3 regions of the Cryobacterium sp. TMT1-3 genome follow, and region 3 is predicted to be linked to each of the others. Evidence: riboswitches for the same ligand, from Rfam matches in the RefSeq annotation. Region 3 holds a riboswitch; each other region holds the start of a gene.
What was found. A riboswitch is a leader RNA that binds a small molecule or an ion and turns the genes downstream of it on or off. The one in region 3 is predicted to bind thiamine pyrophosphate.
Positions count from the first base shown of each region.

Region 1: another riboswitch for thiamine pyrophosphate. It lies ahead of thiC (phosphomethylpyrimidine synthase ThiC); the one in region 3 lies ahead of thiD (bifunctional hydroxymethylpyrimidine kinase/phosphomethylpyrimidine kinase).
Region 2: another riboswitch for thiamine pyrophosphate. It lies ahead of thiM (hydroxyethylthiazole kinase); the one in region 3 lies ahead of thiD (bifunctional hydroxymethylpyrimidine kinase/phosphomethylpyrimidine kinase).

Region 1 covers NZ_SOFW01000040.1:429,868-439,871, forward strand. Annotated here, with positions in the region: gene E3O25_RS16635 (Y-family DNA polymerase) at 1-1,245, shown strand, start outside; gene E3O25_RS16640 (aldo/keto reductase family oxidoreductase) at 1,261-2,199, opposite strand; gene E3O25_RS16645 (glucose transporter permease) at 2,236-2,472, opposite strand; gene E3O25_RS16650 (extracellular solute-binding protein) at 2,644-3,183, opposite strand; gene E3O25_RS16655 (HAD hydrolase-like protein) at 3,223-3,891, shown strand; gene E3O25_RS16660 (FAD-binding oxidoreductase) at 3,896-5,326, opposite strand; gene hxlA (3-hexulose-6-phosphate synthase) at 5,600-6,223, opposite strand; gene hxlB (6-phospho-3-hexuloisomerase) at 6,284-6,865, opposite strand; gene E3O25_RS16675 (LuxR C-terminal-related transcriptional regulator) at 6,979-7,824, shown strand; TPP riboswitch at 7,982-8,089, shown strand; gene thiC (phosphomethylpyrimidine synthase ThiC) at 8,084-9,754, shown strand; gene E3O25_RS16685 (hypothetical protein) at 9,787-10,004, shown strand, end outside.
Region 2 covers NZ_SOFW01000019.1:21,576-31,579, reverse strand. Annotated here, with positions in the region: gene E3O25_RS17690 (bifunctional hydroxymethylpyrimidine kinase/phosphomethylpyrimidine kinase) at 311-1,288, opposite strand; partial or broken gene E3O25_RS17685 (bifunctional hydroxymethylpyrimidine kinase/phosphomethylpyrimidine kinase) at 1,380-1,817, opposite strand; gene thiE (thiamine phosphate synthase) at 1,814-2,467, opposite strand; gene thiM (hydroxyethylthiazole kinase) at 2,464-3,270, opposite strand; TPP riboswitch at 3,264-3,357, opposite strand; gene E3O25_RS05650 (catalase) at 3,950-5,440, opposite strand; gene E3O25_RS05645 (Fur family transcriptional regulator) at 5,468-5,902, opposite strand; partial or broken gene E3O25_RS05640 (transposase) at 6,763-7,170, shown strand; gene E3O25_RS05635 (CaiB/BaiF CoA-transferase family protein) at 7,185-8,330, opposite strand; gene E3O25_RS05630 (SDR family NAD(P)-dependent oxidoreductase) at 8,327-9,088, opposite strand; gene E3O25_RS05625 (thiolase family protein) at 9,085-10,004, opposite strand, start outside.
Region 3 covers NZ_SOFW01000040.1:218,357-228,360, forward strand. Annotated here, with positions in the region: gene E3O25_RS15520 (amidase) at 1-376, shown strand, start outside; gene moeB (molybdopterin-synthase adenylyltransferase MoeB) at 460-1,620, opposite strand; gene E3O25_RS15530 (thiazole synthase) at 1,626-2,381, opposite strand; gene thiS (sulfur carrier protein ThiS) at 2,408-2,650, opposite strand; gene thiO (glycine oxidase ThiO) at 2,647-3,882, opposite strand; TPP riboswitch at 3,919-4,018, opposite strand; gene thiE (thiamine phosphate synthase) at 4,093-4,737, shown strand; partial or broken gene thiD (bifunctional hydroxymethylpyrimidine kinase/phosphomethylpyrimidine kinase) at 4,791-5,636, opposite strand; TPP riboswitch at 5,619-5,718, opposite strand; gene E3O25_RS15555 (ABC transporter permease) at 5,782-6,618, opposite strand; gene E3O25_RS15560 (ATP-binding cassette domain-containing protein) at 6,615-7,577, opposite strand; gene E3O25_RS15565 (DUF4097 family beta strand repeat-containing protein) at 7,644-8,501, opposite strand; gene E3O25_RS15570 (histidine kinase) at 8,577-9,062, opposite strand; gene E3O25_RS15575 (hypothetical protein) at 9,579-10,004, opposite strand, start outside.

The DNA of each region.
Region 1 (10,004 bases), 210 kb from region 3:
AACAACTTCTACGTTTCGTGTGAGCGCATCTTCGACCCCCGCCTCGAGGGCCGGCCCGTCGTCGTACTCTCCAACAATGACGGCTGTGTGATCGCCCGCTCCGCCGAAGCCAAGACGCTCGGCATCGACATGGCCGCGCCCTGGCAGAACATCGCCGCCGAGGCCGTAGCCAAGGGCGTCATCGCCCGTTCCAGCAATTACGAGCTTTACGGCGACATTTCCGCTCGCGCCGTCGAGCTGCTCAGCCGCTTCACCTCGAGCCAGGAGGTGTATTCGATCGACGAGAGCTTCATCCGCCTCACCGGCACCCCCGCGCAGGTCACCGCGATCGCCCGGGAGATTCGCGCGGCGACCCAGAAGCTCATCGGCCTGCCGGTCAGCGTGGGAATAGCGCCGAGCAAGACGCTGGCTAAACTCGCCAACCGGGGCTCGAAGTCCTCCGCTTCCCTGCAGGGTGTCTGCAACCTCGCCGCGTATTCGCCTGACCAGCTGACGAGGATTCTGCGGTCGGTGGATGCGGGCCAGGTGTGGGGCGTCGGCTCACGCAGCGCCGCGAAATTGACCGGCATCGGCATCCACACGGCGGGCGACCTGCGCGACAGCGACGCCGTGCGCATCCGCCGCCGGTTCGGGGTGACGATGGAGCGCACCGTGCAGGAACTGCGCGGCAACGACTGCCTGCCGCTCGAGGAACTGCGGGCCGACCGGGAACAGATCCAGTTTTCCCGCTCGTTCGCCGTGCCCATCAGCACCGTGGCCGAGCTCGAAGAAGTGCTCTCCGTGTACACCCAGCGCGCCGCCGCACGGCTGCGTGCGCAAGGCTCGCTGGCACGCCTCATGCGTTGCTACGCCTCGACCTCGCCGTTCAGAGACAACCACGTGACGCACGCGGTATCCCTCACTTTTCCCGACCCGACCGATGATCCGGTGCAGATGTACCGGGCGGCGATCACCGCCCTCGGCCCGCAGCTGCAGGGCGACCAGCACTACGTGCGGGTGGGCGTCAGCCTGCACGATTTCTCGCCGCAGGCTTCGCACGCCAGCCTCGATATCTTCGGCACCGAGCCTGCACCGTTCAAGGCCGGCGCCGTGCTCGACTCGATCACGGCCAAGTACGGGCAGGAGAACCTCGGCCTCGGCTTGGCCGGGCTCAAGAACAACCGGGCCTGGACCATGCGCCGCGAGATGGTCTCGCCCCGCGCCACGACGCACTGGGACGAATTGATCACCGTCGCCGCCCGCTAGGGCCGTTGAGCGCACCTACGGCAGCGGCCGACCGCGGGCCGCAATGTACAGCGCGAACCATTCGTCGCGCGTCATCGCCGCTGCCTGCACCGCGGCATCGGCGCAGGCCCGAATGCGCGTAGGATCGCTCGATCCGAGCACCGGGTCGATGCGCGCCGGGTGCCGCATCAGCCAGCCGAGCACGATGGCCTCGCGGGTCGTGTTCTTGGCTTCGGCCAGCGTCGTGACCACAGCGGATGCCGCCTCCTCGGCCGCCGTGCGCGTCGGCGCCCCGGAATAGCGGCCCTGGGCGAGGGCGCCCCAGGCCTGGAGCCGCACGCCGTTGCTCGCGCAGTACTCGAGCGTGCCGTGCGGAAAGGTGTTGCTGGCGCCATCCGGGTGGTTGACCAGCACGGTACTGTCGACCCAGTCGCGGCGGCCCAGGCTCATCTCCAGCTGGTTCACCACGATCGGCAGCGGACTCTCGCGCTGCAGAAACGCGATCTGCGCCCCCGACATGTTCGAGACGCCGAGCGCGCGAATCTTGCCGGCCGCGTGCAGCTGGGCCACCGCCACGGCCACATCGGCGGGCTCGAGCAGCGGGTCGGGTCGGTGCAGCAGCAGGGTGTCGACGTAGTCCACGCCGAGCCGCGCGAGGCTGTCGTCGACGCGCGCCACGATCGTGGACAGGTCGTAGGGAGCGTGGTCCGCATCCAGGCGGATACCGCACTTGGTCTGGATCTCGATGCGCTCGCGCAGTCCCGGCGTGCGTTTCAGCACCTCGCCGAACACCGTCTCGGCCTTACCGAAACGGTAGATGTCGGCGTGGTCGAACACGCCCACGCCGATGGATAGCGCGGCCTCGACCGCCGCGGCCGCCTGGTCGATCGCGGCGGGGGTGACCGGCCCTGGCGTCCAGTCACCGCCCAGTCCCATGCAGCCATAGACGAGTCGGGCGGGCGAAGTCGGTGTCATGCAGGGTTCCTTTGCCGGTCGAGGCGAACGAACAGGCTAACCCTTTTCGCCGCCCTCGGTGGTATTCATGATGCGCTTCTGAAAGATGACGATCATGATGGCGACCGGGATCGTCATCAGCAGCGCCGAAGCCAGCACCAGCGGATACTGGTTGCCCGAGCCGAGCTGCCCCGACACGAGCGAGGCGACACCGGTCGTCAGGGTATTCAGGTCGGCGTCCTGCCGCGAGACAACGAAGTGCGCGTACTCGTTCCACATGCCTTGCAAACTCAAAAAGAACAGTGTCACGACGGCGGGCCGATGAACAGCCAGCCGAATCTTGTTTCGCCCGAGCGGATGCCGGCCCGCGGCTTGCGCGCGCCCGCCGTCAGTCTGCGTGCCATGGTGTCTCCCTTGATACCTGATGATGTGCGGGCCCGGCCCGTAGGGCCGGGCCCGCAGACGCTATTGGCCGTTGGCCTCGTCGAGGGTGGCCTGCAGCCTGGTCTGGAGCGATTCGAGGATTGCCTTCGGCACGCCGCCGATGAAGCCCTCGAGCTTCGAGTTGAAGTCCGTGATGGCCGAGGCCGATCCGGCGAAATTCACCGGGCTGACCGCGTAGTCGGCACTCGCGACGAACGACGCGTTCTCGGGAAAGGTTTCGGCGTAGGTCGCCGCGGCGGACTCGGTCGAGGGGATCACTCCGAAGGCAGCGGCCGCGGCGAGTTGCGCCTGGTCGCTGGTGAGGAACTCGACCACGGAGCTGGCGGCATCCGCTGTGTCGGAGTTCTGCGGGATTCCCCAGCAGTTGATGAAGCTGAAGGTCGACTGGCCTCCGGGGCCGGCGGGCAACTCGTAGGCGGCGTAGTTGGTGTCCGGAAAGTCGGCCGCGATGCCCTTGATCCAGGGCAATGACGACGGAAAGATTGCGTCGGCGGCTGGTGCCCCGATCGAGGTGCGCTGAGCCTTTGACGAAGCCGGATAAAAGCTGAGGAAAATGGGCAAATGGGGTAGATGGGCGGCGAACCGTTTAGGCTATGCCGAATGAACGCAACATTGACGCGCACCTGGAGCGCCATCCTCTTCGACCTCGACGGAACCATCACCGATTCCGCCCCGGCGATCACCGCCTCGTTGGCCCGCACCTTCACCCGGATGGGCCGCCCCGTTCCCAGCGCTGCCGACCTGCTCGCCTACGTCGGCCCGCCGATGCTCGACGCCTTCCAGGAGTACGCGGGCATGACCCCCGACGAGGCCGCATCGGCCACCGCGGTTTACCGGGCCGATTATCACGGCGCCGCCGCGCTCGATACGGCCGTCTATCCCGGCGTAGCCGGCCTGCTCGAGCGCATCCACGCTGCGGGAATTCCCCTCGCCCTCGCCACGAGCAAGCCGGAACTGAGCGCGATCGCCATTCTCACGCACTTCGATCTCGCTAAATACTTCACGGCAACGGTCGGGGCATCTGCCGACGACACCCGCAGCCACAAGGCTGAGATCGTGGCCGAGGCCCTGGCCCGCCTGGCCGCGACCGGCGTCGACACCAGCGGAGCCGTCATGGTCGGCGACCGCAGCTACGATGCCATCGGCGCTGAAGCAAACGGCATTCCGGCCATCCTGGTGGAGTGGGGCTACGGCTCTCCCGCCGAAGCGGCCGCCGCGACCGCTGTCGTGCACTCGACCGACCAGCTCAGCAAACTGCTGCTCGGCTGATCGTTCAGGAGTCGAAGCCGAGCCCGAGGGCATCGAGGGTTTTGAGCAGGGCGTTGCGCTTGCCGCCGTTTCGGTCGGCGCGGTTGAGCGCCCAGCGGGTTGCCTGAATTCCAGCGGATGCGATGGGTTCCGGCGGAAACGGCAGCGGCCGGCCCCGCACCATGGCCAGTTCGGTGCGTTCCGTGCTGCGGCCGGCCAGTTGGTCGAGCATGACCTGGGCTGCGAAATGCGTTGCGCCCACGCCGAGGCCGGTGAACCCGGCCGCGTAGCTGATCCGCTCCTGGCGAGCCTGGCCGAAGAAGGCGCAGAACTGCGTGGAGGTGTCGATGGCGCCGGCCCACTTGTGGCTGAAGCGCACCCCAGCCAGCTGCGGAAACGTCGTGAAGAAGTGGTTCGCGAGCTTTTCGAAGCTCTCGGGGCGGTTCTCGTAGCTGCTGCGCACCCTGCGGCCGTAGTGGTACACGGCGTCGTAGCCGCCGAACAGAATGCGGTTATCGACACTCAGCCGATAGTAATGAAATTGGTTGGCCAGGTCGGCGAGGCCCTGCCGGTTCTGCCAGCCGATCGCGGCGAGCTGGCTCGCATCGAGCGGTTCGGTCATGAGCACGTAGTCGTAAACCGGCACGGTGGCGAGCCTGTTGCGCTTGAGCAGCGACGGGAACACGTTGGTGGCGAGGGCTGTCTTCTTTGCGGTCACGATGCCGCCGCGGGTCACGACCCGGGTGCCCTGGGCGGCGCTGAGCCCGGTCGTGTTGAGGTTCTGCACGAGCGAATGCTCGAAGATCTCGACGCCGAGATCGGTTGCTACCCGCGCGAGTTCGGCAGAGAGCTTGCCGGGATGCACGAGGGCATTACTGCGCCGATACCAGACCCCGGCCAGATAGGTCGGCGATTTCACCTCGGCCTGCACGGCCTCCGCATCGAGAAAGACCGTGTTCTCGTCGGTCGACTCCGCGCGCAGCCACTCCACCTGGTGCTCTTCGACCGCGAGGTCGATGGCCCCGGTGCGCTCGAAATCGCAGTCGAGGCCGAGTGCGGCCACCGTGCGCTCGATCTCATCGAGATTCTCGTAGCCGAGCTCGGTCAGGCGGTCGATCTCGTGCGGCCAACGCGTGCGGCCGTTCTCCTCACCATGGGTGAGGCTCGCCTCGCAGAAGCCGCCGTTGCGCCCGGATGCCGCCCAGCCCACCGTGCGCGCCTCCAACAGCACCACCCGCGCTGCCGGATTCTGCTGCTTGGCCAGCACGGCGGTCCACAGGCCGAGGTAGCCGCCCCCGACGACCGCAAGGTCACAATCGAGGTTGCTGGTGAGCCGGGGATAGCTCGCGCGCGGCGCGAGATCGTCGAGCCAGAAGGAGCTCTGCCGCGTGCCGGCCAGCGCGGCGGTCACGACGGATTGGGCGGGCCTGGCTCGGTCGAAAATGGTGCTGCTCATGCGGGGCGCATCCTCTCGCGGCGACGATGCCGCCGACTGTCTCGGGCGCCACCAGCCTAGCGGGGCCCTCCGACGAGGTTCCCTTTTCTGCACGGGGCCCGGGAGGTGGGCCGAGTCTATAAACTGGGCCCGGGGACGGGGCCCGGCCCCGACCGAATTTCTGCTGGCGGTGGCCAGGACCGAGCGGTCTCTGCGGGACTGTGGCGCGGGCATCCGCTTAACGCGAAAGTGCCGCCCCGCGCGAAGCGGGACGGCACCAGATGAAGCCGGATCTTAGATGATCGCGGCGCGCAGGGCAGCGGCAGCGGCAGCCGGGTCCTCGGCGCCATAGATGGCTCCGCCGGCGACGGCAACGGATGCCCCGGCGCGCTGCACCGAGGCGATGGTCGCCAGGCTCACGCCACCGGCGAGCGAGAACGGAACCCTGGCGGTCTCGCCCTGGTTCAGCAACTTCTCGAGCGAGAAGCCGGGCTCGGCCTGTTCGTCGAGACCGGCGTGCATCTCGACGAACTTGGCGCCGAGGGCGGTGACTTCGCGGGCGCGGGTGACCTTGTCGGCGACGCCGATGAGGTCGACAACGATGCCCTTGCCGTGCTTGGTCGCGGCGGCGACGGCACCGATGATGGTGCTGTCCCCGGCCGTGCCGAGCACGGTCACGAGGTCGGCGCCGGCGGCGAAGGCGATGTCGGCTTCGAGCTCGCCGGCATCCATCGTCTTGAGGTCGGCGAAGACGATCTTGTCGGGGTGCGCAGCCTTGATCGCGGTGACGGCGCGCAGGCCCTCGGCCTTGATCAGCGGGGTGCCGAGCTCGATGATGTCGACGTGCGGGGCGACCTGGGCGGCGAGCGCGAGTGCGGCGTCGGTGGTCAGTACGTCCATTGCTACCTGAAGCTTCATGGGGTTCTTCTTTCTGTTGGTTTCAGTGGTGTGTGTGCCCGGGCCCGGGCCCGGTCGGTCTTACTCGAGGTTGGCGTGACGCGGCCAGAGCTCTTCGGCCGTGCGGCCGCTCAACTGCCAGAGCGTGTGAAAGAGAGCGTCACCGACCAGCAGCACGGACTGTTCGAACAAGCCGCCCGAATACTGGGCCGACGCCTGTCCGTCGTGGTCCTGCTTGGCGGCCGCGGGAATGAGCACGGTCACCGCGGCAAGCTGCCCGAGCGGTGACGCGGCCGCTGTGGTCAGCGCGAGAATGCTCGCGCCCACACCGTCAGCCGTCTCGGCGGCACGCACGATGGCGCCCGTCGTGCCTGATCCGCTTGCCACCAACAGCACGTCGCCGGCAGCTATGGCCGGGCTGGTCACCTCGCCGACCACGTGCACGTCCAGCCCGAGGTGCATGAGGCGCATCGCGGTCATCTTGAGCGCCAGTCCGGAGCGGCCGGCGCCGAGCACGAACACTCGCGGCGCCGCAGCGAGCAGACTCGCCGCAACGTCGAGTGACGAAGCGGATGCCCGCAGCACGTCGACCACGCGGCTGTTTTCGGCGAAAATGAGGCCGAGGGCATCCGCTGTTCTCGGGGTGGTCATTGTTTTGGTCATAGGTCAATGCTCCACTCTTTCGAGCGGGTGCGCGGCCCGCCAAATGAACGGTTAAACTACCCGAACGAATGGTCTTGGGCGGGCCCAGAGGATGGTTTGGATAGGCTGGAGGCATGACCTTCCCTGACGACTCCACCCTGCAGTCCACCCAGACAGCCCAGTCCGCGCGCAGCATGGCCGCCGAACGCTCCAAGCTCATCGCTGACCTCACTGATGCGCACGCGACGACGCTGGAATCCCTGCTGGCCGTGCTCCGCTCAAGCAGCACGAGCGACACGGCCGCCCGGCAGAAGGCCATCGAACTCGCCGCGAGCGCGATGGTCGCCCTGCGCGCGGTGAGCGACCTCGATCGCAGCCTCACCGAGGAACCGGTCGCCCGCGCCTTCGAACGCCTCAAGAACGATCTGCGCCCACTCGTGCGTTTCGGCGACCTCGACGTGCAGTTCATCGAGCCGCCGGTCAACGGGCGCGCGCTTCCGGGCGAAGTCGCTCACGAAGCCAGGGCCATCGTGCGCGGCGCCGTGCTCGCCCTGGTCGAACAGGCCGGCGTCGGCCGGGTGCGCGTGCAGTGGGACTGCGACGGCAGCAACCTGCTCATTCGCATTCGCGACGACGGACCGGGCGACCTCGATGCCGAGGTGCCGAGCGTGCGCCAGCTGGCCGCGCGGGTCGTCGCGCTCAGCGGCTCGCTCAATGTCGAGGCGACCGCGGGCTGGGGATCCGAGATGGCGGTGTCGCTGCCGCTCGACGCGCCCACAGCATCCGTCACAACCGCTGCTGCCTGGGGCCTGAGCCCCCGGGAACGCGGCGTACTCGAGCTCGTCGCCTCGGGCGCCCGGAACAAGGCCATCGCCGAAGCGCTGACCATCAGCGAGAACACGGTGAAGTTCCACGTAGCCAACCTGCTGCGCAAGGTCGGTGCCTCAACCCGGGCCGAGCTCGCCGCTCTCTCCCGCTGAGCGGATGCCCCCCGCCAGCTCTCGCCCTCGCGCAGGCTCGGGCGCCAGCTCCCGGCGGTCACGCCACCCATGCCTGGCGCGGCGGCCCACAACGGGCGCGGTGACCGCCGAGCGTGCCCGAGCGCGTGACGCGCGCTAGGGTGAGGGGGTCAGAAGACACACACACCACGGGAGCGCGCACCAGCGAGCTGAGAGGACGGCCAGGGCCGTCGACCGTTGAACCTGTCCGGGTAATGCCGGCGTAGGAAGTTCGAGTCCCATGCGCACAATTGACGAAACAATCATGTCCGAAACCGTCACCACCGGCCCGATCCTGGGCAGCAGCAAACGCTACGAACCGGTGCCGGCCTGGCCCGGCCTGGAGATTCCGGTGCGCCGGGTGAACCTCAGCAATGGCGAACACTTCGACCTGTACGACACGTCGGGCCCGTACACCGACGACACGGCAACGATCGACCTCGAGAAGGGGCTGCCGAAGACGCGGGCCGGGTGGGAGCATCCGCTGCCCATCGACGGTGCCGCGACTCAGCTGGTCTGGGCGCGGGCGGGCCGGGTCACCCCCGAGATGGCCTACATCGCGGCGCGCGAAGGCGTCTCGGCCGAACTCGTGCGTGACGAGGTGGCGCGCGGCCGGGCTGTCATTCCCGCCAACCACAAACACCCCGAGAGCGAGCCGATGATCATCGGCAAGGCCTTCACCGTGAAAATCAACGCGAACATCGGCAATTCCGCCGTGACCTCCGGGGTCGCCGAGGAGGTCGAGAAAATGGTCTGGGCTGCCCGCTGGGGCGCCGACACCCTGATGGATCTCTCCACCGGCCAGGATATCCACCTCACGCGGGAGTGGATCATGCGTAACTCGCCGATTCCGGTGGGCACCGTTCCGCTCTACCAGGCGGTCGAGAAGGTCAATGGCGACCCGGCCCTGCTCACCTGGGAGATCTACCGCGACACCGTGATCGAGCAGTGCGAGCAGGGTGTCGACTATATGACCGTGCACGCCGGCGTTCTGTTGCGCTACGTTCCGCTCACTGCGAACCGGGTCACCGGCATCGTCTCGCGGGGCGGCTCGATCATGGCTGCCTGGTGCCTCGCCCACCACGAGGAGAGCTTTCTGTACACCCACTTCGTGGAGCTCTGTGAGATTCTGCGCCGCTACGACGTGACCTTCTCCCTCGGCGACGGCCTGCGCCCCGGCTCGATCGCCGACGCCAACGACGAAGCGCAGTTCGCCGAGCTGCGCACCCTCGGGGAATTGACAAAGGTCGCGAAATCCTATGGTGTGCAGGTGATGATCGAGGGGCCGGGCCACGTGCCGATGCACAAGATCGTTGAGAACGTGCGCCTTGAAGAAGAGCTGTGCGAGGAGGCCCCGTTCTACACCCTCGGCCCGCTCGCGACCGACATCGCGCCGGCCTACGATCACATCACGAGCGCGATCGGCGCGGCCATCATCGCCCAGGCCGGAACCGCCATGCTCTGCTACGTCACGCCCAAGGAACACCTCGGGCTGCCCAATCGCGACGACGTGAAAACCGGGGTGATCACCTACAAGATCGCCGCCCACGCCGCCGACCTGGCCAAGCAGCATCCGCGCGCGCAGGAACGCGACGACGCCCTCAGCCGGGCCCGCTTCGAATTTCGCTGGGCCGACCAGTTCGCGCTCTCCCTCGACCCGGATACAGCGCAAAGCTTCCACGACGAGACGCTGCCGGCCGGTCCGGCCAAGGCCGCCCATTTCTGCAGCATGTGCGGTCCCAAGTTCTGTTCCATGCGCATTTCAGCGGATGTGCGGGTGTACGCCGCAGAGAACGGCCTCACCAGCCTCGAGGCGATCGAGGCCGGGATGGCCGAGAAGTCGGCCGAGTTCACCCGGCTGGGCAGCTCGGTCTACCTGCCGCTCCGCGTGGTCAGGGCCGACGAGCGCTGATTGCGCGAGCCGGCGCATCCGCTCGCCGAACCGTGACTGCGGGCCCGCAACGCAAAAACGGGCCAGGGTTCACGGTTCGGCGAGCGCTGCCCTGTCGAACTTGGGCAAGCAGGACGATACTGGGCGGCAGCGCGACCGGGTTCTCGATCGGCGCAGAGGGCGACCTCGTCGGTACCGGGCGCTGGTCCTTCTCGCAGGACGGCCCGGAGGTCGAGATTCGCTATGACTGGCGGGTGAACCTCGCCAAGCG
Region 2 (10,004 bases), on a different contig from region 3:
AGACGCACAAGCTGGCGCCGGGTCGGCCAGAACGTCACGACTTTTTCACACCCACCGAAAGCGCCATCTCCGGCATCAAAACGAGACCTGCACCTGCGCGATTTCGTGGGCGAGGTTGAAGCCTCTCGCCGCGCAACCCCAGCGCATGAAGTCACCTCAAGCAACGCCGCTGACAACGTCAGCACCATGCAGTTGTGCGAACTCATCCTCCGCAACTGAGCTCCTGTCTCGCCCGTCCATAGGCCGCAGTCTGCCTGACGAGTGGCCGCTCCGGTAACCGCTGGGGGCGCGAAAGGATGGACCTGCACTCCTACCGACGGCTGATCAGGGGCGCGGCGAAGAATTCTCGCTCGTGCCCGGCCGACGCGCGGAACGCCTGGGCCATGTGGTGCCGCGACGGTTCATCCGCGGTGGCGGCAACCGTGGTGACGATCTCTATTGCGCGGGCGGTGGAGGCAGCGAACTCCTCATCCGCGTAGGTATCCAGCCAGCTGCGGTACGGATGCGCGTCGTGCGAGAGCGGATGCAGCCGCCTACCGACATCCTGATACATCCAGAAGCACGGCAACAGCGCCGCGACAAGCACGCCGTAGTCGCCGCTCGCGCCGGCGGCCGCCAGGTGGTTCAGGTAGGCGGTCGTCGTCTCGCTGGGCTGCACGCCGGCCAGGGTCTCGTCGGCAATCCAGCTGGAGTGCAGGTCGAGTTCGGCGGCGATCGCGCCGTGCGCGCTGGCCGCCCAGAACGCCTGCTCGGTGGCGGTCGGGGCGAGCCGGCTCGCGACGGCCAGCATCCGGGCGTAGTCGCGCAGGTACAGGGCATCCTGGGCGAGGTACCAAACGAAGGCCTCCCGGTGCAGCGAGCCGTCCCCAAGCGCTCGAATGAACGGCAACTCGTCGGTGTCTGTGCGGATGTCACGGATGTCGTGCCACCACGACTCGGCCACCTGCGCCGGGCTGGGCCGGGTCTGCAGGCCGCCGCGCTGCCACAGTCCGGCGAAGTGCTGGATCGGACCGTGGCCGGACCCGACCTGCAGGTCGCCGGAGTGGGCGATGCTCTCGGTCAGCCAGAGCTTCGCCTCGGCGACGGCGTCTCCCCAGTGCGCGAGGCTCGGCGCGGCCGTGCCGGCCCGGGACGCCACCCTGGTCGCGACGGCGGAGGAGAAGGAACACCCGGTTCCGTGGGTATTCGGGGTGTAGATCCGCAGCCCGGGAAACTCTCGCACGGTGTGGGCATCGACGAGGGCATCTGGCACGAGGTAACCGGCGAGGTGCCCGCCTTTGGCCAGCACGAGGACCCCGTACCGTCTCAGCGACCTGCTGCGCCTGGCGCAGCGCCGCCGACCATCTCGTCGCCACAGGAGAACCGGCGAGGATGGCCAGCTCCGGGATATTGGGCGTCACCAGGTGCACGACGCTCAGCAGGTCGCGGAGAGCCTGCTCGGCTTCCTCGGTGAGCAGCCGGTCGCCGCTCGTAGCGATCATCACAGGGTCGAGCACTACGAGCCTGGGCTTCACTTGGCCGAGCCACTCGCTCACGGTGTGGGTGACGTGCACATCGGCCAGCATCCCGATCTTGACGGCATCGATCTCGACGTCGTCACTCACAGCGTGCAGCTGCTCACGCAGGAACGAAACCGGCGGCACGTGCACCGAGCGCACACCGTGGGTGTTCTGCGCAACCAGTGCGGTCACCACGGCCATGCCGTAGCCCCCGTTCGCCGCAATGCTTTTGAGGTCAGCCTGGATGCCCGCTCCGCCGGTCGGGTCGGTACCAGCAATGCTCAGCACGCGGGCAATGCGGGGGGATGCGCCGGTCATGCCGTCGCTCCCCACGCTGCCCGCAATTCGCGGGCGGCGTGCTCGGGGTGCGGCGCCGCACAGATCGCCGACACCACCGCGACGCCCGCAGCCCCGCACTCACGGAGGGCGGCCAGATCGCGCAGGCCGACCCCGCCGATGGCCACGACCGGCAGCGTGCTAACCCCGACCAGGCGAGCGAACTCGACCAGCCCCAGGGCAGGGGGCGCGTCACTCTTGGTACGTGTGGCGTGCAGCGCGCCGATGCCGACGTAGTCGACCAAAGCCGGATCCTCGGCCGCGCGGCGCAGCTGGGCATCCGTCGACGCGCTGAGCCCGATCACCGCGTCACCCCCAACGAGGTCGCGCACCGCGCCAACGGGCAGGTCGGACTGTCCGACGTGCACCCCAGCCAGCCGGCGTCCGGCAGCACGGGCGGCCAGAAACACGTCGACCCTGTCGTTCACGATCAGCGCCACGGTGTCCGGGAGCACATCCGCGATGCGCAGAACGGTGTCGAGGAACTCCTGCCCGCCGGTCTCCTTCTCACGCACCTGCACGGCGCTCACTCCCCCAGAAACGGCGCGGCACACCACGTCCACGATGCTGCTACCGGCCGCGGCGGCCTGCGCCGAGTCGGTCACCAAGTACAGCGACAAGTCGAGGTTCATCGGAGCACCGCCCGGCGCGCGATGTCCTGCGCGCTGACGGTGGCCAGGGCGTCCACAAAGGCGACAGCGAAGCTGCTCGGACCGGCGGCGGACTCTGCCGCAAGCTCGGCCGCGACGGTGTAAACCGTGGCCGCGGCCACCGTGGTGGCGAACCTGTCGTCGTCGACCGCGGCGAACGCAGCCATGACCGCGCCGAGGGCACAGCCCCCGCCGGTGACGCGAGTGAGCAGCGGATGCCCGTTGTCGATGCGCACCAGCTCACGGCCATCCGTGATGATGTCGACGGGCCCGGAGACGGCGATCACCCCACCGGTCATGCCTGCTAGTGCGTCTGCTGCGGCCAGTGCGGCATCCACCTCGTCGGACGAGTCGACCCCGCGCCCACCGGAGCCGGCACCCGCCAGCGCGATGATCTCCGACGCGTTTCCGCGCACCACCGTGGGTCGCAGGTCGCGCAGGGCGAAGGCCAGCGGCGTGCGCACGGGCAGGAAACCAACGGCAACGGGGTCGAGCACCCACGGTGTGCCGGCGTCGTTCGCGGCGGTGACGGCCTCGACCATCGCGTCGCGTTGTTCCACGGTGGGGGTACCGAGATTAACGAGCAGCCCGGATGCGACCCGCGCGAACGCGCCCGCCTCACCCGGAATGTCGACCATCGCGGGTGCCGCACCGAGCGAGAGCAGCACGTTCGCGGTGAAGTTCACCACAACACTATTGGTAATGCACTGCACGAGCGGCGGGTGAGACCGCACCCCGTCGAGAGCTGAACAGGTGAAAGGAATCAGGTCTTCTGGCGTGCGCATATGCGCGACATCCCTTCGCTAGTACTAACTAGATCAGGTTCAACGGGTGTTATCTCAGCTCCAGATGGAGCACCCCGTGTCACTTGGCTTACGGCCTAGCGTATCGCAGCGCCCTCGTTCTCATCCAATCCTGGACGCGGCCAAACATCCGCGCTCTCTGTTAGTTATGAGGCGCACAGGTGTACAAGAAGGCCAGCGACGCACTGTCTCAGAAAAGTACAGCTTTCCAAGACGCCAAGTGCGCCCGGATCTCGACACTCGATCCCGCGTATTACCGACGCAGCCGAACGTCTCGGAAAAACGTCTCACCCACTCCCCAGGGGCAGGCTCATTTAGGTGTCCGCAGGCGGCCAGCGAATCAGGTCTCTTCACGGCCACCTCCCAATTGGCCAACGAGCTGTTAGTCAATTACCCGGTGTTGAACGTCTCCCGGGGTGACGATGTGGGCGTCTTCTCCGGTGACGATGGGTTTAGCGTGTCAGGATTTGGTATCTGTTCGTCGGCGGCGTCAGGCTGACGATGTCCGGATAGACGAATAGGACCTGCAGCTCACCAACAACAGCTCAGTCGAGTGCACGGTCGAGGGATATCCGCTCGCTCTGGAGGCGGAGGGAGAGCGGCCTCGAAAGCACAACGGCCGGCTCCCCGAGGGGAACCAGCCATCGTGTGGTGCGTGGTGTTACTCGCCTACGCTCACGGGCTGGGCCTCGGCGTTGGCCGTGTGTGCGCCCGTGGTGAGGGCGTCCGTGATCTTGGCGCCCAGGTCGGAGTCGACCGAGGTCCAGTACCAGATGAAGCGCTCCTTGATGCGGTCGACGGTCAGTGCGCTGTACTGGCCCACGAGGGTCTCGAGCAGGCGGGCCTTGGCGCCGTCGTCGTAGACCTCGCGGTACAGCGTGCCCGCCTGGCCGAAGTCGTCGTCCTCGGAGTGCAGGGTCTGTGCGGCGCGAACGAGCTCGCCGTCGGTCTCCCAGCCACCCTCACCGGCGGCGACCGGGTCGGCGACGAGGCCGTCGTACGAGTTCGGCGCATAAGTGCGCGCGGTCGCATCGCTGAACTGGTAGCGCATGTGGCCTTCGTGCTCATAGTTGTGCACTTCGGCAGCGTGCGGCTGGTTCACCGGGAGCTGGTTGTAGTTGGTCCCAATGCGGGCGCGCTGCGCGTCCGGGTAGGAGAACACGCGGGCCATGAGCATCTTGTCGGGGCTGATGTCGATGCCGGGCACGAGGTTCGAGGGCGAGAACGCTGCCTGCTCGATCTGAGCGAAGAAGTTCACCGGGTTGCGGTTGAGCGTATAGTGGCCAACCTTCACCAGCGGGTAGTCGGCGTGGGGCCAGACCTTCGTGATGTCGAACGGGTTGAATCGGTAGGTCTTCGCATCCTCGTAGGGCATGATCTGCACGAAGACGTCCCACGTGGGGAAGTCGCCGCGCTCGATGGCGTCGTGCAAGTCGCGACGGTAGTAATCCGCGTCAACACCGGCAATCTTCTCGGCCTCCTCAGCGGTGATGTTGTGTACACCCTGGCGTGACTTGAAGTGGTACTGCACCCAGTAGCGACCGCCTTCGGCGTTGATCCACTGGTAGGTGTGCGAACTGTAGCCGTTCAGCTCACGCCACGAGCGGGAGAGGCCGCGGTCGCCCATGAGGTAGGTGACCTGGTGGGCCGACTCGGGTGAAAGGGTCCAGAAGTCCCACTGCATGTCTGCGTCGCGCAGACCGGAACCGCCGAGGCGCTTCTGTGAGTGGATGAAGTCGGGGAACTTGATGCCGTCACGAATGAAGAAAACCGGGGTGTTGTTGCCGACAATGTCGTAGTTGCCCTCGGTCGTGTAGAAACGGAGCGCATAGCCACGGACGTCGCGCCAGGTGTCGGGGGAACCTTGCTCGCCGGCGACGGAAGAGTTGCGCTGCAGCACCTCGCTCTTGGCGCCAGGCTGGAACACGGCCGCGCGGGTGTACGCCGAGACATCTTCGGTGACCTCGAACTCGCCGAACGCTCCGCCGCCCTTGGCGTGCGGGTTGCGCTCCGGCACACGCTCGCGGTTGAACGCCGCGAGCTTCTCGACCAGTACGCGGTCGTGAAGGGCGGTTACGCCGTCGGGGCCGGTGGTGAGCGAGTGCTCGTTTTCACCGATGGGCGACCCGCTCTGAGTTGTAATGTTCGTCACAATATCTCCTTGACTGGTTGTTGCGGACTAGCTATTGGTCAGTTGGCAGGCGGGGCAGAGTCCCCAGAAGGTGACCTCTGCGGTGTGGATGGCAAAGCCGCTGTCGTGCAACGGGGTGAGGCAGGGTGCCTCTCCGACGACGCAGTCGACGTCCTGAACGGCGCTGCACCGGGTGCAGACGACGTGATGGTGGTTGTCGCCGGTGCGCAGCTCGTAGCGCGCTGAGGAGCGGGCGGGGGCGATCTTTCGCAGCAGACCGGCCGAGGTGAGGGCGGTGAGCACGCCGTAGACAGCCTGCAGGGAGGTGCCAGGCAGGTCGAGTTTGACGGAGTCGAACACTGTGTTTGCGTCGGCATGCGACTGGGATTCGAGAGCCTTGAGCACCGCGAGGCGGGACTCGGTGACCTTCAGGCCGGCACCACGAATGCTGTCGCTGAGCATCTTTGGAGTGGAGGTGATCATGGCACCCATGTTACCAATTGTCTTGAATAATTCAAGATTATGTGATGACTTATAAGAAGCCTCGGTTAGCTGTATTCGTTGCCTCATCTGAGAATCGCCGCTTCGGCGTGGTTGTTGAACGTCACCCCGGGAGACGTTCAACAACCAGTCAGGCCGCGTGAGCAGCGCGTGGTATCTAACGCGCGCGGACGCTTGATTGATAGCCCAGGTCTGTACTTCGAGTGTTTTCGTGTCGAGCAGTCCGCCAGCACCTTCGCCCCATTCGGCGCCGAGTATTTCGCTGCGAAGCCAAATAGGAGCACTAATTTTTCCGGGGCGGGTGAACATCTCATTGGCGGTGTGCCTAAAGTGATAGTGCCCAGAGAGCACAATTCCACCGTCAGAAAGTACAGAGGTTGCGCGTTGAGTAAATACATCGCTTGCGGCTTCGGCGTGGTTGCGTCCCCCCGAGTGGATGCTCCTTTTGATGTCAAGCGGCCTTTGGGCGGGTTTCGATTGTCGGGATTGGTCGTCGAGCTAGGCGCTGAAGGTGGTTTCCAGGTCGGTGTCGGCGCGTTGTCCTATCTCGAGTCGACGTAAGCGCCGCTACGGGAGAGGGTGTCAGATGGTCTGTGTAAGGGGTTGCGGATCTATTTGAAGGAGTGACACTAATGGTCATGACAGAACGAAATGAGAAGCTGAAAGCACCGAAGTCCCCGGCCCAGCGTGCGGCCGCCGATGCGATCAAGGAGTTGCGCGGTAGCGGCGCTCTCGATGGTCTCTTCGCGAAGATCGATGCCGGCACGATGCAACTTACCGGCGAGGGCGGGTTCGTGCCCGGCCTGATCAAAGCGGCCCTCGAGCGCGGGTTGCAGGCCGAGTTGACCGAGTTCGCGGCGTCGCCGCGGGGCGTGAAATACCCCACGGCCGTCAAAACGTTCGAAGATGCTTGGGAACGTTTCACCCCGTTCCTCGCGTTTCCGCCCGAGCTGAGGCGGGTGATTTACACGACGAACAGCATCGAATCGTTGAATTTCCAACTGCGGAAAGTGACCAAGAATCGCGGCCACTTCCCCAACGACGACGCCGTGATCAAGATGCTCTGGCTCGCCATCTGCAACATCGAAGACAAACGAGCCCGCGACCGAGCCAAGGAACGAGGTCGAGCCGCAGGCGTCAAACGCAACGCCGAAGGCCGCCTCGTCGAAGGCCAAGTCACCACGAATTGGAAGCAAGCCCTCAGCCAGCTCGTGATGATTTACCCCGACCGAATCAACCCCCACCTCTAACCAATTCCCGACACTTACACAAAAGACTTGACGGGCGCACCCCAACGCGCCAGGGCATCTGCGATCGGGGCGTGCGCGTTGAGCGGTGACGGGGGCACGGCGGGCGGCGTGCGCGAGAACCGCGGCGCGGGCATGGGCTGGTCGATGCCCGCGATGGTACCGATGACATGCCTGGCCATCAGCTGCGGATGGAGGCGGGCCTCATCGAAGCTCAACACGGGTGTCACGCAGGCGTCGGTTCCGGCGAACGCCTCCGCCCATTCGTCACGGCTGCGGCTCGCGAACGCACCCGCGAACAATTCACGCAGGATGGGCCACAGTTCTCGGTTCCACTGTTCGGCGGCCAGCTGTGGTTCTAATTCGAGGCCGAAGAGGAGCTGGGCGAAGAACGGAGGCTCGAGTGCCCCCACCGCCACATACTTGCCGTCGGCGCAGCGGTAGGTGTCGTAGAACGGGTGGGATCCATCGGCGAAGTTGTGGCCGCGCCCCTCCTGCCACGTTCCGTGAGCCCGCATGTTCCACATCATGTGCGCGAGCACGCTGGCTCCGTCGGTCATGGCGGAGTCGATGACCTGACCTCGTCCTGAGCGTTGCCTCTCGGCCAGCGCGGCGAGAACGCCCACGACGAGAAACATTGACCCGCCACCGAAGTCGCCGACGAGGTTCAGGGGTATGATCGGGCCGCCGTCGGCTGGCCCGATGGCGTCGAGGATTCCGGTGACAGAGAGGTAGTTGATGTCATGCCCGGCGCTGTGGGCGAACGGCCCGGTTTGCCCCCACCCGGTCATTCGCCCATAGACCAGGGCAGGATTCCGTCCAAGACATATGTTCGGTCCGATCCCGAGCTTCTCCGCCACTCCGGGCCGGAAGCCCTCGATGAGAACATCGGCGCGATCGACCAGGTCGAGAACGTGCTCGCGCTGGGTGATATCACGGAGATCGACCTGCAGCCGGGTTCGGCCGCGGAGAGTTGTGTCGTTTTCTTTCGGGTAGACGCCCAGGTCCACTGTCCGCTCCCGTTCGATACGAAGCACGTCGGCACCCAGATCGGCAAGAATCATCGCCGCGTGTGGCCCTGGCCCAATGCTTCCCACCTCGACGACGCGGATCCCGACGAGCGGCCCAGCGGTGGGAACCTGCGTCAACGTGGGCGTCGTCACCGTGGCGCCATCCGGATGGCGCCATCAAGACGGATCGTCTCTCCATTCAGTAGGGGGTTCTCGACGATGTGCCGCACCAGTGCTGCGTACTCCTCTGGCTTGCCGAGGCGAGACGGATGCGGGACCTGCTCGCCCAGGGACCTGCGCGCCGCCTCGGGAAGCCCCGCGAGTAACGGTGTCTCGAAGATGCCTGGCGCGATTGTGACGACGCGGATCAGGAAGCTGGCGAGCTCGCGTGCTGCCGGGAGGGTGAGCCCGACGATGCCTGCCTTGGATGCGGCGTAGGCGGGCTGGCCGATCTGCCCATCGAAGGCCGCGACGGAGGCGGTGTTCACGATGACGCCGCGCTCTTCGCCGACTGGCTCAGTTGCAGCGATGACGGCGGCGCCGATCCGGAGCACGTTGAAGGTTCCTACTAGGTTGATGCGCACGACGCGTTCGAAGGTCGCGAGATCGAGGGGACCCTCCCGCCCGATGATCTTGCCTGGCGTGGCGATTCCCGCACAGTTCACCACGATGCGCACGGGGCCGAGCTCTGACGCAACCTCGAACGCAGCTTCGACCAGAATGGGATCGGTGACATCGCCTTCGGCTGCGCGGGCGCGTTCGCCGAGGACTTCCGCCTCGGCCCCCGCTCGCGTGCCAGGAAGATCGAAGAGTACGACGCTCGCTCCGGCGGCGTGCAGTGTCTTCGCGGTGGCGAGCCCCAGTCCGGATGCTGCGCCCGTGATGAGCGCGACGGATCCGTCAATGTTCATGATGGGATCCTCTCGATGATGGCGGCGTTCGCCATGCCCTGTCCCTCGCAGATAGCGATCAGTCCGTAACGACCACCCGTGTCTTCGAGAACGTTGAGGAGGGTAGTGATGAGCCGCGTCCCGGTCGAGCCGAGTGCATGTCCAAGGGCAATGGCGCCGCCGCGCTGATTGAGTTTGTCGGGGTTAGCACCGATCGTTTGTAGCCAGGCGAGGGGCACGGGGGCGAAGGCCTCGTTCACCTCGTAGGCGTCGATATCGTCGATGCTCAGTCCGCTGCGGGCCAGCACCCGCTGGGTAGCAGGGATGACGCCGGTGAGCATTTCGATCGGATCGGATCCGACGACAGCGACCTCGACGAATCGTGCACGGGGGCGTAGCCCCCGCTCGGCGGCCTTCGCGGCGCTCGCGAGGAGCACGGCGCTCGCCCCGTCTGTCAGGGGTGACGCGTTGCCTGGCGTGATTTGCCAGTCGATCTCGGGAAAACGCCGGGCGTACACCTCGGAGTCGAAGGCGGTTTTCAATCCGCCGAGTCCCTCGATTGTCGTGGTGGCGCGGATTGTTTCGTCACGATTGTGCACGGCCGTCGAGCCGTCGGCGCGCGTCACGATCACCGGTTGAATCTCGCGGTCGAACAAACCCTGGTCGGCGGCCTGCGCGGCGAGGCGGTGCGAGCGCGCCGCGAATGCGTCGATGGTGGCGCGGTCGAGGCCCCACCGCGCCGCGACCAGCTCGGCGGAGATTCCCTGGCCGACGAGCCCACCCTCGAAACGCTCCCGAATGCTCGGCCCGAACGGGTCCTGCCCCAGCGTCGCGTAGTTGATCGGGAATTTGCTCATCATCTCGACGCCGCCCGCAATCACGATATCGTAGATCCCTGCGGCGATGCCTGCAGCGGCGAAGCTTGCCGCCTGCAGGC
Region 3 (10,004 bases):
CACCCGTTTTCTCGACGGGCTCAGCGCCGAAACCCGTCTGCAGGGCCAACTCGCCGCTGTGATGAGCGGGTTCGACGCCCTGATCTGCCCGACCTCGGCGGTGGCGTCGCTGACCGCCGACGATCACTATCTGAACGGCATCAGGACCGGCGGCGAGCACCTCGACCACTATTGGCAGGCGCACATGACCGTGCCCTTCAACATCGCGAACCGCTGCCCGGTGCTGGCGGTTCCGAGCGGCATGGCCGACTGCGGTATCCCGACCGGAGTGCAGATTGTCGGGCATCCCTTTGATGACGACACGGTCTTTCGGGTCGGTGCCGCCGTCGAGATGCTGCGCCCCTGGGCCCACCGCTACGCCCTGATCGGCGACTGACCCTCGTGGCCCCTGTTTGAGATGACGGCCTGCGTTCAAACCAGTGCCACGTTCTCAAACACGTGCCGCGAGCTGCGGCTCACTCAATAGGTTGGCAGCGCGGGCTCGATTTCCCTGGTCCAGGCCACGATTCCGCCCTCAACCTGGCGCACCTGCGCGTACCCCCGGCGCTGCAGCTCGGCCAGTACGGCTGCGGCGCGGGGGCCGGCCTTGCAGTGCACGATAATGTCGCGGTCGCGGGCGAGGCGGGCCTGCCCCGAGAGGATGCCGCCCTTGGGTACCAGCAGCGATCCGGCAATGTGCACGATCGCATATTCCTCTGGTTCACGAACGTCGACGAGATCGAAGTCGAGCTCGCCGCGTGAGCGCGCATCGAGCATGGCGGCGAGCTGGTGCACGGAGATGGACTGGTCCCCCTGAGGCGACGCCGGGGGCGTGCCGCAGAACAGGTCGTAGTCGATCAGTTCGGTGACCGGCTCGGTAGCGGGGTCGGGCGCAATCGTGATTTCGCGCCACGAGGCGTCGAGCGCGTTGAACAGCACGACCCGGCCGAGCAGGGTACGTCCCACCCCGGTGATGAGTTTGACGGCTTCGGCGACCATCGTGGAACCGATCGTTCCGCACAGCATTCCGAACACTCCGCCCTCGCCGCACCCGGGTACCGTCCCGGCCGTCGGCGCTTCCGGATACAGGTCGCGGTAGGTGGGACCGTGCCGATTCCAGAAGACACTGACCTGCCCGTCGAAGCGCAGGATGGAGCCCCAGACGCAGGGCTTGCCGAGCAGCGCTGCGGCATCGCTGACCAGATAGCGGGTGGCGAAGGTGTCGGCGCCGTCGAGGATGAGGTCGTACCGGGCGAACAGTTCGAGCGCGTTGGCCGCTGACAGCCAGACGTCGTGCTGGTGCACGGTGACGAGTGGGTTGAGCTCGGCGACCGCCGCGGCGGCGGATTGCAGTTTCGACCGGCCCAAATCGGCGACGCCGTGGATGACCTGGCGTTGCAGGTTGCTCAGGTCCACCGTGTCATGGTCGACGATGCCGATGGTGCCCACACCGGCGGCGGCGAGGTAGAGCAGCACCGGCGAACCGAGACCGCCAGCTCCGATCACGAGTACGCGCGCATTCTTCAGCCGGCGCTGGCCGAGCAGGCCGATTTCGGGTAGGAGAATGTGGCGGGAGTACCGCTCCCGTTCGGCCGTGGTGAGCGGCTCGCCCGGTTCGACGAGCGGCGCGAGCGCCGGCATCCGCTTCACAGGTCGGGCCGTCCGATCACGGGTGACGACGCCAGGGCGAGGTCGCGCCGCGGGATGCGGCCGGCCAGCGACGCGCGCCGGCCCGCGATCACGGCGTGTTTGAAGGCGTCGGCCATGAGCGCCGGGTTTTGCGCGCGGGTGACCGCGGTGGCCAGCAGCACGGCGTCACAGCCCAATTCCATGGCGAGGGCGGCGTCGGAGGCGGTGCCGATGCCGGCGTCGAGCACCACGGGGATGCCGGCGCGGGCCACGATCAGCTCGATATTGTGCCGGTTGAGAATGCCGAGCCCGGTGCCGATCGGCGCCCCCAGCGGCATCACGGCCACGGCGCCAAGATGTTCGAGCCGCAGGGCGAGCACGGGGTCGTCATTTGTGTAGGCGAAGACCTTGAAGCCCCGCGCGACGAGCTGTTCGGTGGCCTCCACCAGTTCGACCGCGTCGGGCAGCAGGGTCAGCTCATCGGCGATGACTTCGAGCTTGATCCAGTGGGTCTCGAGGGGCTCCCTGGCCAGCTCGGCGGTCAGCACGGCCTCGCGCGCCGTGAAACAGCCGGCGGTGTTCGGCAGCACGCGAATGGAATGCTGCAGCAGCAGCTCGAAGAGCGACTCGGAGCTCGCCACACTGTGGCGCCGCATCGCGACGGTCGTGAGTTCGGTTCCGGAGGCACGCAGCGCCTCGCCGAGGCCGTGCACGCTCGGCGCGCCCCCGGTACCCATGATCAGGCGCGAGGTGAACTCGACGCCGTCAATCATCAGACTGTCAGTGTGTGTGGGCACGATCAACCTCCCTGAACCGCAGAAACGATTTCAACTTCATCGCCGGCGGCAAACCGGGTGCACGACCACTGGCTGCGGGGAACGACCGCGGCATTCCGCGCGACGGCCACGCCGAGACGGCCCCCGTCGTCGGCCCGGCCCTCTGCGTCAATGGGGCGATCGGTGATCTGGGCTACGAGGTCGGTCACGCTGCCACCGGCCCGCACGGTTCGGCTCTGGCCGTTGACGGTGATGGTGACGGTCACGAGTGGCCTCCGTTGAGCGAAGCGGATGCGAGAACCCGGCTCGCCGAGAAACGATCCGGCCGAAAGCTCCGCCACCGATCCGTGGCGTTCCCCTCGATGAGGTCAACACAGTGCTGGGCAGCCATCGGGGTGAGCAGCACCCCGTGGCGAAAGAATCCGGTGGCGATGATGAGGCCGGGAATATCGCCACTGTCGGCTCCGGAACGGCTGACCCGACCGAGCAGCGGCGCATTGTCGGGCGTTCCCGGCCGCGCCCGAGCGGTCACCTCGAGAAGTTCGAGTTCGCTGACCGCCGGCACCAGCTCCTGGGCGTCCCGCAGCAGTTGGTGAACGCCACCGGCCGACACCGCGCTCGAGCCGTCTTCACGCTGGGTGGCTCCGATCACGAGCGTTCCGTCGGTGCGGGGGACCAGATAGACCGGCACGCCGTGCACCAGGCCGCGCACCGTGCAGGTGAGCAACGGCCGAAGGTGCTCGGGAACACGCAGCCGAAGGACCTCACCATAGACCGGGCGCAGCGGCAGGCGCAGGTGCTCGGGCAGCCCGCTCAGGTCGGCCGCCCCGAGCCCGTTGGCCACGACCACTTCGGTCGCGCTGACCGTTGAGCCATCAACCAGGGCCACGCCGGTGACGCGCGAGGAGGCATCCGCTGCAACGTCGTGCAGGAGCCCACGGGCACGCACGCGAAGCACGGCTGGCTGGCCGTCTCTGACGAGCCCGACCAACGCGAGCTGGATGCGCGCGGTGAGCTGGCGCGGGTCAACCTGATGATCCTGGCCCACCAGGAAGGCACCGGAAATGCGCGGACTCAGCAGCGGCTCGAGCTCACGTGCTTCGCGAACGGTCAGGGGCTCAACGCCCAGCCCGTTGACCAGTTGTACGCCGCGAAGGTCGGCGAGCGCTTGCCGATCGGCCGCTTCGGCACCGACGTTGATGGTTCTGGTTCTCTGGTACCCGGTGAGGTCCGACGCGGTTCCGAGCGATTCGATGAAGGCGGGATACAGCGCCGAGGAGGCGAGCATGAGCTCGAGGAGCGCCTCCTCCTGGTAATGCAGTTCGCTCACTGCCGCGAGCATTCCGGCGGCCGCGAAGGTGGCACCTCCGGCCGGATCCGGGTCGATGACGACCGCCGTGCGGCCGGTCTGCGCCACGGCCCAGGCGATGCCGAGACCGATGATGCCGCCACCGATGACGGCAACGTCGACGCTGCGATGGGCCCGCCGCTCACTCATGGCGCGCTTCGCAGAGTGGGGACGGGTGGCGAGTGCTATCGATCATGCGGACATTCCTTCGCTAGTGCTAACTAGACAGGTTCAGCGGGTATCGATCTCAGCTCGCACACAATATGGAGCACCCCGTGTCAGGGCCCAGCCTATACGCGCTCACGCCTCGAGCCCGCTGCGGCGCCCGAGGCCGGGCAGCAGCCACCTAATGTTGGACAAATGGACCAGATGACCGCCCGGCTGTATCTCTGCACCGATGCGCGTAAGGATCGGGGTGATTTCGCTGACTTCGTGCACGCCGCGTTCGCCGGCGGGGTCGACATCATCCAACTGCGCGACAAGACCATCGATGCCGCCGAAGAGCTCGACTATCTCGAAATTCTGCGCACGGTCGCCGAGCAACGGGCCCGGCTCTGGGCCGTCAACGACCGGGCGGATATCGCCGGTCTCGCCGGCGCTCCGGTGTTCCACGTCGGGCAGACCGACCTGCCGCTCGCCTCGGCCCGCACTTTGCTCGGCCCGGCCCCGCGGATCGGCCTGTCCACGCACACCCCCGAGCAAGTGGATGCCGCGCTCGCCGCCGACAATCTCGATTACTTCTGCGTCGGCCCGGTCTGGGCCACGCCGACCAAGCCCGGTCGCGCCGCGGTCGGAACCGAGTTGCTGGGCTACGCGGCCGAGCAGAGCGCATCCGCTGCCAGCCCGCGCCCGTGGTTTGCCATCGGCGGTATCGACCTCGGCACCATCGACCAGGTGGTCGAGGCCGGCGCCACTCGGGTGGTCGTGGTGCGGGCGATCACCGACGCCGACGACCCGACGGATGCCGCGCAGCGGCTTCTGGCCAGCCTGCCCCCGCTCGACTAATCGAACGGTCAGGCCCGTGCACCCGGACTGGAGGAGGCGCCTGCGCGCGCGAACAGCCGATGAAAGTGGTGGATCGGACCGTTTCCCCGGCCGACCTCGAGCTCGTCAGCGTGGGCCAGGGCATCCTGGAGCCAGTCCTTGACCTCGGCGAGGGACTGCGCCCAGTTCCCCCTTCGAGCCTGCACGGTCGCCATCGCCGCCGACAGGGAACACCCGGTGCCGTGACTATTCCTGGTCTCGATGCGCGGCGCCGTGAACTCGAGCACCTTGTGCGTGAGCAGCCCGTGGGTGTTTACCAGAGCATCGGGGCAGGCTGTTCCGGTGAAGTGCCCGCCCTTGACCAGCACGGTGGTTCCGGTGCGGGCCGACAGCCGTTCGCCCTGTTCGAGAGCCTCGGTCCAGTCGATCGCCGCTGGCTCATTGAGCAGGACGGCCAGCTCGGGAACGTTGGGCGTGACGAGGTCTGCGTGCGGAATCAGGTCGCGCAGTGCCTGCTCCGCTGAGGCGTCGAGCAGCCGGTCACCGCTGGTCGCCACCATCACCGGGTCGAGCACGACCAGCGGCGGCCGACACTCCTCCAGCCAGGAACCCACCTCGGTGATCACCGCGAAATTCGCGAGCATGCCGATCTTGACGGCGTCGATGGTCACGTCGTCGCTCACCGCGGTCAATTGCTGCCGGAGAAAATGGACCGGCGGGGTGTGCACCGCGCGCACCCCGCGCGTATTCTGCGCGACCAGGGCAGTCACGACCGCCATTCCGTAGCCGCCGTTGGCCGCGATGCTTTTCAGGTCGGCCTGAATTCCGGCGCCGCCGGTGGGATCGGTGCCGGCAATACTGAGAATCCTGGGCGTCTGCCGCAGCGTGAGAGGGTGGCGTCGATCGATCATTCGTGACATTCCTTCGCTAGTACTAACTAGACAGGTTCAACGGGTTTTGATCTCAGCTCGCACACTGTGTGGAGCACCCCGTGTCACGGGCCAGCCTATACGCGGCAGCAGCACAGGCGGCCGAGCGCCCGACCGTTTCCCGAACGGCGTGAACTCAGCGCACCGACTTACGTTCGTAGATCGCCCGCGACCAGGCGTACCCGAGGAACGCGGTCGCGACGCACCAGCCCAGTGCGAACACGGGGTTGGTGCCGAGCGGGGTGCCGAGCAGCAGCCCGCGGATCGTCTCGATGAACGGAGTGAACGGCTGGTACAGCGCGAACCAGGCCAACCCGGCCGGCATCGACTCCGTCGGCACGAAGCCGCTGCCGAGCAGCGGCAACAGTGTCAGGATCAGCGGCAGGTTGCTCGCCGTTTCGACCGACTTGGCCTGCATGCCCATGGCCACCCCGAGCCAGCTGATCGCATAGGCGACGAGTGCGAGCAGGCCGGCTGCGGCCATCCACTCGAGCGGTGAAGCCGTGGGACGAAACCCGATCAGCAGGCCAACGCCGAGTACGAGCGCGACCGCGATCAAGGCCTGGATGGCGTTGCCGAGCACGTGCCCGGCGAGCACCGCGGCGCGCGAGATGGCCATGGTGCGAAACCGTGCGGTCACCCCCGTCGTCATGTCCATCGAGACTGTGGTCGCGGTGCCGCCGGCCGTACCGGCGATCGTGATCAACAGGATGCCCGGCACCACGTAGGCGAGATAGGCTGCGCGCCCGCCGGTCGCGTTCACGCCGGGCAGCCCGGCCCCGAGCGTGCCGCCGAACACGAATACGAACAGCAGCAGAATCACCACCGGCCCCACGATGGTGAACACCGACAGTCCCGGGTAGCGCACCATGTGCAGCAGGTTGCGGTGCAGCATGGTGAGCGAGTCGGCGATGACGTGCGACGGCCGCCGGATGCCCGCGGCCGGCTTCACCCGCGCAGAAACGGTGGTCATGACGTCATTCCCTTCGCGTCGACCGGGCCGGCCGGAGTCTTCGTGCCGGTGAGGGCGAGGAAGACGTCATCGAGGTCCGGGGTGTGGGTGCTGAGGTCGGCGACCTCGATGTGAGCTGCATCGAGGCGGTCCAGCACGGAGCGCAGCGCCCCGATTCCACCGTCACTCGGTACGGTGAGGGCGAGATCGACGGCGTCGCGGGTGCACTCGTCAAGCAGGCGGGCGGCGGTATCCAACGCGGCAGCGTCCGCGAAGCGCAGCCGAAGGTGACCGCCCGGCACGAGGCGTTTGAGTTCGTTCGGCGTGCCCTCGGCGACGATGCGGCCCCCGTCGAGTACCGCGATGCGGTCAGCGAGTTGGTCGGCCTCGTCGAGGTACTGGGTGGTCAACAGCACGGTCGCGCCCTCCGCCACGAGGCCCCGCACGATGTCCCACAGCGTGCGGCGGCTGCGCGGGTCGAGGCCGGCGGTGGGTTCATCGAGAAAGATCACGCTCGGTGCCTGCACCAGGGTCATGGCAAGGTCGAGGCGGCGCTGCATGCCGCCGGAGTAGGTGGCCAGCGGTTTGCGGGCGGCGTCGACGAGGTCGAACTGATCGAGCAGTTCGACCACCCGTGCCTTCGAGCGTTTCGATCCGAGGTGGCGCAGACGCGCCATCAGCCTGAGGTTCTCCTCGCCGGTGAGCAGGCTGTCGACCGCGGAGAATTGCCCGGTGAGACCGATCTGGGCGCGCACGCCGGCCTGGTCGCGCATGACGTCGCATCCGTTCACGAACGCCGTCCCGCCATCGGGCCGCAGCAGGGTCGAGAGAATGTGCACGGTCGTGGTCTTGCCTGCTCCGTTCGGGCCGAGCAGCGCGGTCACGGTGCCCGCGTGCACGGTGAGATCGACGTTGTCGAGCACGATCTGGTCGCCGTAGCATTTGCGCAGTCCGTGCACGTCGATCGCTGGGGTATGCATGGTGTCGTTCCCTTCTGTTTTATCCTCGATAGCTTCCTCGACGCAGCTTCGCCGAATCGCTGGTTCTCAGCGCTCGACCGCGCGGGCTCGCTGGATGGTGATGTTGCCGTACTGCGTGCGGGCACGCACGGCGATGGTCTGTTCGGAGGCGGCGGGCGCGCTGTCGCCGGCGAGTTCGTTGCGCACATGGCCCTCTTTCGACGACAGGTCAAGCCAGGCGGGAACGCCGGGCTTCACGCCGATTGTGACCTGACCGAAGCCGCTTTCAACCTGCACGGAACCGGTCGACACGTCGCGCAGCTGAATGCTGCCGTAGGCGGTCCTGGCCGAGACGGATGCGAGCGCTTTGGAGATCTCAAGGTCGCCATAAGAGAGCTTCGCGTCGAGATCGCCTCCGCACTCGCCGACCGTGATGCTGCCGTGCGATGCTTTGAGAAGCGCGTCGCCGGTGACCGTTCCAACCCGGATCTGGCCGTGATCGGCGGTGATCTCGGCTGCGCCCCGAATCGTTTTGATGGTTGCGTTGCCGTGGGAGGCGCGCAGCCACAGGTCGCCGGTGCTATCGATATCTACCGGCCCCATCGAACACTTGATCCGGGTGGCGCCGAGGGTGCCGACCGAACGCAGGTCGCCGACAGCGAGCTCGGCGGTGAGTCGCGATCCGGCCGGCAGCTCGATCTTCACGTCGACCGATTCGGTGGGGCCGAACCAGCTGATGCGGGGTTTCGGCCCCACAATCACCAGGCGTGCACCGTCGAAGTCCACCCGGGTCTCCTCCGCGCCGCGCAGGTCGACCGCCTTCGTCGGGTTGGTCGGCCACACGGTCACCACCGTTTCGCCGCGGTCACCGGCAACGATTTCGATGGCACCGACCTGCAGATTGACGGCGAGGTCGATGGGCGTGGGGGTGGTGAATGTGGGCATGCTGACGCTGCCTTTCCGGGCGTGGTTGTGCAACCTACGCGGGTGCGCGGGTTGGTTTTGCGGCGGCCTGGCGCTCTAGCGCGCCCAGCCTGTGAAGTTGTCACCGGTGCGCAGGGTGCGCTGCGCGGATCGTCGTTGCCTGGGTTGCAGGGCTGCAGCGATTGCACGCACCAGCCAGCTGTTCACCGACAGGCCGTCCGCGGCGGCCGCGTCGTCGACCCGCGCTTTGAGGGCGTCCGGCAGACGCAGGGTCGTGCGCGAGGTACTCGTTTCGTCAAGGTCAACGGATGCCGGGCCTCGCTCGTCACTGTCGGCCTCCGCACTCGGCTGGGTCACCACAAACTCGATCTCGCGTCCGCGCAGCCGCACGTCAACCGATCCGGGGGCGAGGTCTCGGGTGATCTCGGCGGCCGCAGCGGACAGCGCATCGAGCAGCACGAGCCGGGTCGCCGCGTCGAGTCCGGCGGCGAGGCGCTCCGCGACGCGCGTGCCTGCGGTGCCATTGTCGGCGGCATCCGCGAGGTGGCGCTGCAGGTCGTTGACATACTGTCCGAGTTCCATGTCACCATAGTGACACCACCGTGGTGTCACGTCAAGTCACAATGGTGTCATGTTTGGTAGCAGTCTTTACCGCGTCGAACGCCGAGTGCCCCCTCGCTCAGCTGTAGCGTGGTCGCGATCGTGGCGAATTCCGTAGCGCCGGGGGCCCGGAGCAGCGCGCGGAGCCTCTGTCGGGTTGGTGCATGGATTCAACCAGTGCCGGGTCGCTGAGCAACAATAGGCGGCGGACTGGCTGGATCCGGCTTTCATCTCTTTCAGCTTGAGGGTGATCGTGACGCCGCCGTGCCCGCGGGCACTGTGCGCGTCGCAGCCAGAGCGCGTTCGCGCATGGCGAGGAACAGCGGAAACGTGAAGGCGAAAGCCGTGAGACCCGAGCGACCAGCACTACTACCCGCTTGAGTGCGCCGGAGCAGACCTGGCGATTTTGACATTGTGTCGAAGGATGAGGTCCAGGTCGTGCGTCACTGTGCGTGCCCGCACTGCGCCTGGACCTCAGCCTTGACCGGACGTTCTCAGCTAGTGCAGGACTCCGCAGGCGACCGGGTCGGTTGCCTCGGCGGGGAGGGCGGGGTCGAGCTCGCTTACGCCCTCGGGATCGCTGAGGTTGTAGGTTCCATTGCCGTCGTAGTCGTTTCCGTGGATCACGACAACACCTTCACCATCACGGATGGCCTCGGAGATCTGCGCGGCGGTGCCGAGCCCCTCGGCTCCCGGATATCCGGTTCCCGCCACGTCAGTGAAGCTCACGTTGGTCCGGAGATAGTTATAGGAGCCGTTTTTCGAGACGGGGAACCGGGAAACGTCGAGAAAGCTGGCCGGCGTGGTGTCTCCTCGAGTGTTCAGGGACACCACGACGGGTCCGTAGGCCGGAACGCCCTCGACCGTGTTGAGCCTTCCGTCCCCGTTACTGTCCAACGCCAGTGTGGGGCACTCATTCATGGC